Linked DNA regions of Rosistilla oblonga. The protein of the gene in region 1 interacts with the protein of each later gene in a pairwise test. Links are inferred from orthologs where the notes say so. Each region holds a gene or a part of one and is shown on either strand. Other genes may lie near its edges.

The links.
Region 2: the proteins of aceE (region 1) and nth interact in binary tests that used the Escherichia coli proteins (3 or more experiments, as listed by UniProt). The link is inferred for Rosistilla oblonga from one-to-one orthologs.

What each region holds. Positions count from the first base shown.
Region 1 is NZ_CP036292.1:5,339,112-5,342,709, forward strand. Bases 26-3,301 are described here. They hold aceE (pyruvate dehydrogenase (acetyl-transferring), homodimeric type), read right to left. Parts: upstream 2,968-3,301; coding sequence 226-2,967; downstream 26-225. Other genes in these bases: CA51_RS18895 (2-oxo acid dehydrogenase subunit E2), read right to left, coding at 26-111; CA51_RS18905 (YidC/Oxa1 family insertase periplasmic-domain containing protein), read right to left, coding at 3,261-3,301. Outside these bases: more of CA51_RS18895, read right to left, coding at 1-25; more of CA51_RS18905, read right to left, coding at 3,302-3,598. UniProt on the Escherichia coli protein: Component of the pyruvate dehydrogenase (PDH) complex, that catalyzes the overall conversion of pyruvate to acetyl-CoA and CO(2).
Region 2 is NZ_CP036292.1:126,300-129,605, reverse strand. The notes cover bases 166-3,149. They hold nth (endonuclease III), read left to right. Parts: upstream 166-1,322; coding sequence 1,323-1,976; downstream 1,977-3,149. Other genes in these bases: CA51_RS00450 (M50 family metallopeptidase), read right to left, coding at 2,829-3,149; CA51_RS00455 (hypothetical protein), read right to left, coding at 2,003-2,470; rnc (ribonuclease III), read left to right, coding at 430-1,323; CA51_RS00470 (HEAT repeat domain-containing protein), read right to left, coding at 166-180. Also shown: more of CA51_RS00470, read right to left, coding at 1-165; more of CA51_RS00450, read right to left, coding at 3,150-3,306. UniProt on the Escherichia coli protein: DNA repair enzyme that has both DNA N-glycosylase activity and AP-lyase activity. The DNA N-glycosylase activity releases various damaged pyrimidines from DNA by cleaving the N-glycosidic bond, leaving an AP (apurinic/apyrimidinic) site.

The DNA.
Region 1 (3,598 bases):
AACGACGTCTTGCCCAGCCGTGATAACGTCGCCGACGGATACAAAGATCTCCAGTACGTCGCCTGATTCGATGCCATCGCCGAGTTCAGGAAGTTTTACTTCGGTAGCCATAGAGTGTATCGGAGGTTCGATGAGGATGTGGTTGTTTTGTGATTGTCAGAAGTTCACGCGCGACATGGTTCGATCGGTCCGCCCGCCACCTGCGGCGGGCGGTCCCCACGCAACCTAAGCGAAATAAGGGTTCACTTTGTCGGCGTCGTAATCGAGGTCTTTGATCGCGTCGGCGACGTCTTGAGGCGTAACAACACCCGCTTTAGACAGTCGGCTGAGCGCGGCGATCGCGATCGATTCAGCATCGACTTCGAAGTGTCGACGAAGCGCTGGACGCGTCTCGCTGCGTCCCATGCCGTCGGTTCCCAGGACATAGTAGTCGCCTGGAATCCATGGCGTCAGTTGTTCGCCGAGTGCTTTGACGTAATCGCTGGACGAGATGAACGGCCCCTCGACGCCTTCGAGCACTTCTTCGACGTAGCTCTTCCGCGGCGTTTCGGTCGGGTGCAACATGTTCCAACGCTGACACGCGTCGGCGTCGCGGCGGAGTTGCGTGTAACTGGTAACGCTCCACACGTCGCTGGCGATGTTGAACTTCTCGGCCAACAGTTTTTGGGCGTCGAGAGCACAGTTCAGGATGGCACCGCTGCCGAACAACTGGACGCGAGCCTTTGCTCCTTCGACTTCGTTGCTGCGGAACTTGTACATCCCCTTGATGATTCCCTCGGCACAACCTTCGGGCATCGAAGGGTGATCGTAGGCATCGTTTTCGGCGGTGATGTAGTAGATGCATTCTTCGCCATCCTGGAACATCCGCTTCAGACCTTCCTGGATGATCACGATCACTTCGTAGGCGAACGCGGGGTCATAAGACCGCACGGTCGGGAAGGCGATCGCGTTGAGCAGGCTGTGACCGTCCTGGTGCTGCAGACCTTCGCCGTTAAGCGAAGTTCGGCCCGCGGTACCACCGACCAAGAAGCCTTTGGCTCGCATGTCGGCCGCGGCCCAGATCGAATCGCCGACCCGTTGGAAACCGAACATGCTGTAGTAGATGTAGAACGGAATCATGTTGACGCCGTGACAGCTGTACGCGGTACCGGCCGCGTTAAAGCTGCTCATCGAACCGCACTCGGTGATCCCTTCTTCAAGGATCTGGCCGTCTTGAGCTTCTTTGTACGAAGCGACGATCTCGGAATCCATCGGTTCGTACAACTGGCCCGCGTGGGCGTAGATGCCGAACTGCTTGAACATCCCTTCCATGCCGAAGGTTCGCGATTCATCGGGAACGATCGGGACCATGTATTTGCCGATCTTCTTGTCGCGGCAGAGCGCGATCAAGGTCTGCACGACGGCAAACGTGGTGCTGCAGTTTTTGCCATCGCCGAGCCGCTTGATCAGCTTGGAGAAGTCTTCCAGCGTGGGAACTTCCATCGTCGGATGTTCGGTCGGACGGCTTGGCAGCGAGCCTCCCAGAGCAGCCCGACGCTCTTTCATGTACTTGATTTCGACGCTGTTTTCCGACGGCTTGTAGAACGGAGCGCTACCGACTTCGGCGTCGCTGATCGGAATCCCGAACCGCGTACGGAACTCCAGCAGCTCCTCTTCGTTCATCTTCTTCTGGTTGTGAGCGATGTTGCGACCTTCGCCAGCTTCGCCCAGTCCGTAACCCTTGACGGTTTTCGCCAGGATGACGGTCGGTTTGCCGTTGGTCGACGAAGTCGCTTGCGCGTACGCAGCGTAGACCTTTTCCGGATCGTGCCCGCCGCGACGGATCTTCTCCAGCTTCTCGTCGCTCATGTTCTCGACAAGCTTCCGCGTCTCGGGGTACTTGCCGAAGAAGTGTTCGCGAATGTAGCTGCCCGGCATCGTGGTGTACTTCTGGTACTGACCGTCGACGACCTCGTTCATTCGTTGAGCCAGCATGCCGGAGGTGTCTTTGGCCAGCAGTTCATCCCACTCGCCGCCCCAGACGACCTTGATCACGTTCCAGCCGGCACCGTGGAAGATGCTTTCCAGTTCTTGGATGATCTTGCCGTTGCCGCGGACCGGACCATCGAGCCGCTGCAGGTTGCAGTTGACGACGAAGATCAGGTTGTCCAGTTTCTCGCGGCCAGCCAGTCCGATCGCGCCGAGAGTCTCGGGTTCGTCGCATTCGCCGTCACCCAAGAAGGCCCAAACGCGTTGGCCGGATGTGTCTTTGATTCCGCGATCGCGGAGGTATTCGTTGAACCGAGCTTGATAGATCGCCATGATCGGGCCCAGCCCCATCGAGACGGTTGGGTATTCCCAGAAGCTTGGCATCAACCAAGGGTGCGGATAGCTGGAAAGGCCGCCGCCGGGGGAGAGTTCGTGGCGGAAGTTCTCGAGGTTCTCTTCGGTCAGCCGACCTTCCAGGAACGCGCGGCTGTACATACCGGGCGACGCATGGCCTTGGAAATAGACCGAGTCGCCACCGTAGCCGTCTTCTCCGCGGCCGTGGAAGAAGTGGTTGAAAGCGATTTCGTACAGCGTCGCACTCGATGCGAATGTACTGATGTGACCACCGACACCACCGGGACGACGGTTGGCACGCACTACCATCGCCATCGCGTTCCAGCGAACGATCGATTTGATCCGGCGTTCCAGCTCGCGGTTGCCCGGAAACGGAGGCTGGTCCTTGGCAGGGATCGTGTTGATGTAGGGAGTGATCGTTTGCGAATCCAACGCGACGCCCTCTTGGGCCGCACGTTCGCGTAGCTTTTCCAACAGGAACCGAGCTCGCTCTGGTCCCTTGCTCTGCAGCACGTAATCCAGCGACCCCAACCACTCCGCAGTTTCCGCAGCGTCGACATCCGCCAAGACTTCGTTACGCAATTCGCCGTCGTTCATCGATTCTTCCATCGCTTGCCGAATGGCCACGGTCTCAGAATTATCCATGCCGGACGCATCCTATATAAGAGAAATATATTGTTATCTTAGGGGTGGTCTCGCGGACCGTTGTCGTGTTTGTTGCAGGTTATCGTTTCTATCGACCTTAATGGCAAACCCCACTGCTGGGCAAGATGGTGTCGCATTTGCCAGGTCAGCCGCGGTTCAAAACGAGCCCGGTAACAGTTTAGGTAACCTGGGGCTTTTTTTCCAGCGACTGCAATGGACATCTGCCCCTTGCAGCCCCCACATCTGCGGGAGAGCGAAGATCCCGCCCCTTAACCGCAACGTAACGCCGCCGACTACTTCTTTTTCGGCGGGTTGCGAGGACGATTCTTCTGCTTCGGAGCCGACTTCAGCGGCCCCGATGTCTCCAAACCGTCGTCGCCGCCCACACCTTCGAGCGCCAAGGATCCGCCCCCCGCAGCCGGCTTGATCGTCTTCTTAACCAAAATTCGTTCCGCCATGCCCCACAAGCTACTGGTGATAAAGTAGATGCACAGACCGGCAGCGACCTTGAAGAAGAAGATGCCCATGATGAACGTCATGAAGAACATCACCTTCTGCGTGATCTCTTGCTGTTCGTCGGTTGGCGGCGGCATGAACATCTTCTGCTGCGCCATGAACAGGACCATCACGA
Region 2 (3,306 bases), 5.2 Mb from region 1 along the record:
GAGCGTCGCGATCGCCAGTTCGCTGACCGATGCGTGAGGGTCGCAAGCGGCTCGCAACAACGGAATCGTCCAATCAGCCAACCGCGGACTCTCGTCGATGATCGACTGCAGCGTTTGACGGCGGATTGCTGGATCGGAATGCTCTAGATTCGACGGATCTTGGCGAGGTTGGTCTGTCATCGCTTGGGTACCCATGATTTTTGTCAGTCGCCCCCAATCCCTTATGCAACGGACGCGCAAGGGATTAGAATCGGAGGATCGCGGTTGGCCGCAATGCGTACCAAATTCAACGCATCGAGATCAACAGCGATGATTCCAACCCGAAACGTCATTGAGGCGAATTGCTATCAACGCAAAACACCTTGCTGACGCCTCGGGTTAGTTTCTCACCGGCTCCATCAGTTGGCACCAGAGGACTAACCTTGCGCTATGAATGCTGAACCCCATCGTCCCCAGGACGATCGCCCCTCGATCGCTCCCCCACCGCCGCCGGCAACCAGCGATTGCGACGACGCGACTTTGCTAGCCGCCCCAACGACAACCGCTGCCAAGCCAACCAAAGCGAAAGCGGCCAAAGCCGCCGCGGCGATCGATCCGGACAACGAAGAACTAACGACCGAACAGCGGTTGGATCTTTGCGAATCGATCATCGGCCACAGCTTCTCGGATCGCGAGCTGCTGTTGGAAGCGTTGACCCACGCGTCGGGCGCCTCGCACCGATTGAAGTCGAACGAGCGGATGGAGTTTCTGGGCGACGCGATCCTCGGCGCTGTCGTTTGCGATTGGCTGTACCACGAACGGACCGATCTCAACGAAGGCGAACTCACCAAGATCAAATCGAACGTCGTCAGCCGCCAGACCTGCTCCAAAGTTGCCAAGCGGCTGGGACTGGATCGATGTCTGTTGGTCGGCAAGGGAGTTCGCAAGAACCGCAGCTTCCCCAAATCTTTGACCTCCGATGTTTTCGAATCGATCGTCGCGGCGATCTATCTGGACGGCGGGTTCGACAAAGTCCGCGAACTGTTGCACCAATGGTTGGCGCAGGAGGTGGCCGAAGGGATCAACAGCCGCGGCGACGAGAACCATAAATCGAACCTGCAGCAAGTGGTGCAACGCGATTTCAGCACCACACCCTGCTATCGTTTGCTCGATTCGGTCGGCCCCGATCACAGCAAAAAGTTCCAGATCGCGGTGCTGGTCGATGGCCAGTTGCGAACGCCCGCATGGGGCCGAAGCAAGAAGGACGCCGAACAGCGAGCCGCCGCCAACGCGTTGGCGGAGATCTCTGGCAAGGAGCCCCCATATCAGGATGGTTTGCCCTAATGCGCAAGCAAGAACGCGCCGAGATCGTGCTCAAACGACTGAATGAACTTTATCCCGACCCGCCGATTCCGTTGGACCATCGCGATCCGTTCACGCTGCTGATCGCTGTCCTCTTGAGCGCCCAGTGCACCGACAAAATGGTCAATCGCGTCACGCCGGCGCTGTTCGATTTGGCTGACACACCCGAAGCGATGCGTCAGCAATCGGTCGATGCGATCCTCGAGATCATTCGCCCGCTGGGCTTGGCACCGAAAAAGGCGGCCGCGATCGCGGGGCTCAGTCAACAATTGGTCGACGAGTTCGACGGTCAGGTGCCAGCCGATTTCAAGGGACTCGAATCGCTGCCGGGCGTGGGACACAAGACTGCCAGCGTCGTGATGAGCCAAGCGTTTGGGCACCCCGCGTTTCCCGTCGACACCCACATTCATCGCCTGGCCCAACGCTGGGGACTGACCGACGGCAAAAACGTCCAACAGACCGAACGCGATCTGAAAGCGTTGTTCCCCGAATCGAGCTGGAATGCGCTGCATCTGCAGATCATCTACTACGGTCGCGAATATTGCACCGCCCGCGGATGCGACGGCACTCGCTGTGAACTCTGCACGACGCTCTACCCCAAACGCCGCAAGCCGGTCGAAACCAAAAAGGCTTAGCCCCGCGTGTCGATGCTTCGCAAATGTTACTTCTTTGCGACAACGTTTTGCGAGGCCGCGTTCGGATTCCCCGCAATGACCTGCTGCGCCTTCGATTCCAATGCTGCTGCATATTTTAACAGCGGGGCGTAATCGGAATCATTCAGGACCTCATCCAGTCGGATTCCATACTGACAGGTCCCCATTCCCAACGGCTTTCGATAGCGGCACGTTCCCCGCATCACCTTGCGATGTTTGGGATCGCCGATCATCAACACCAACTCCTGCAGATTCAGCGTATCGGATAACAACACCGACACACCAAAACAGGAGACATCGGCGGTGAAGCCGATCTGGATATCGGGGCCGCCATTTTCGTCGTCCCCCGTGCAGGGAATCAGAAACACCGGCAGCGTGCGGACCAGCCGCGATTCGGACCGATCCTTCAGCTCCGGCGGCTCTTCGCTGGATGCCAACGAGGCATAATCGAGCGTCTGGTTGATGAGCCGAGTCATCGCGCAACGCACTTCAATCTGCTTTCGATTCCCCAACCCAAACATGTTCTCTCTCGACTCGATACGTCCCGCCAACTCAAACACCTGGCAAAGCTAGGCTGCAAGTTCTGCGGGCGGTGTGGCAATCGATCGACAACGCCGGTTTCCCCTAGAAATGACAGCCGCAATGCGTCGGTTCTGTCGATTGTGATGGCCGACACCAATTCGGGGGCCCCGAACCGAGGGGGGAGTGCTCACCACACCCCCACCGCAACTTGGCTCGTCCTTCCCCCGATATCGACGAACCGTTCATTAAATGAATGCGGCAGCTGTGTGCGGATGCGGCCCACCCGTCGATCCGTTCAAGCACCACCAGACGTCAAGAGGCGGCGGAATCGGGGCCGATCGCAACCGGCGGTGTTGCGGCGGGATCGATTCCCGGCACGGGATCCAACAGCGGCGGATTCTCGGCGGGCCAGGTAAGCGCCGACGGGATCAGCATCACCAGCCACTGGATCGCAGCGCTGGCATCGCTGCTGAACCGCTGCATACCGTCCCAGCCGCCGACGGCGAAACTGGCGACTAAACCGATAGCGCACAGGTTGGCTGAAGGGAGAAAGATCAGCGAAAACCATCGCCCCGCCTGGTCGAAATCCGTCTGCGCCCCATGGGTTTCGGTCCACGTCGATCGGACGTGATAGGCCATCGAAAAACCGAGGAACAATCCCGTCCAGGGCAGCAGCGTTCCCAGCGGCATCAGGATCGCAAACAGCAACAGGATCAACGGGGCTGTCGGAAAAAAATAGGGAGCCAGCGCGATCAACCAATTCGAACCGCCAACCACTTCGACTCGCCCC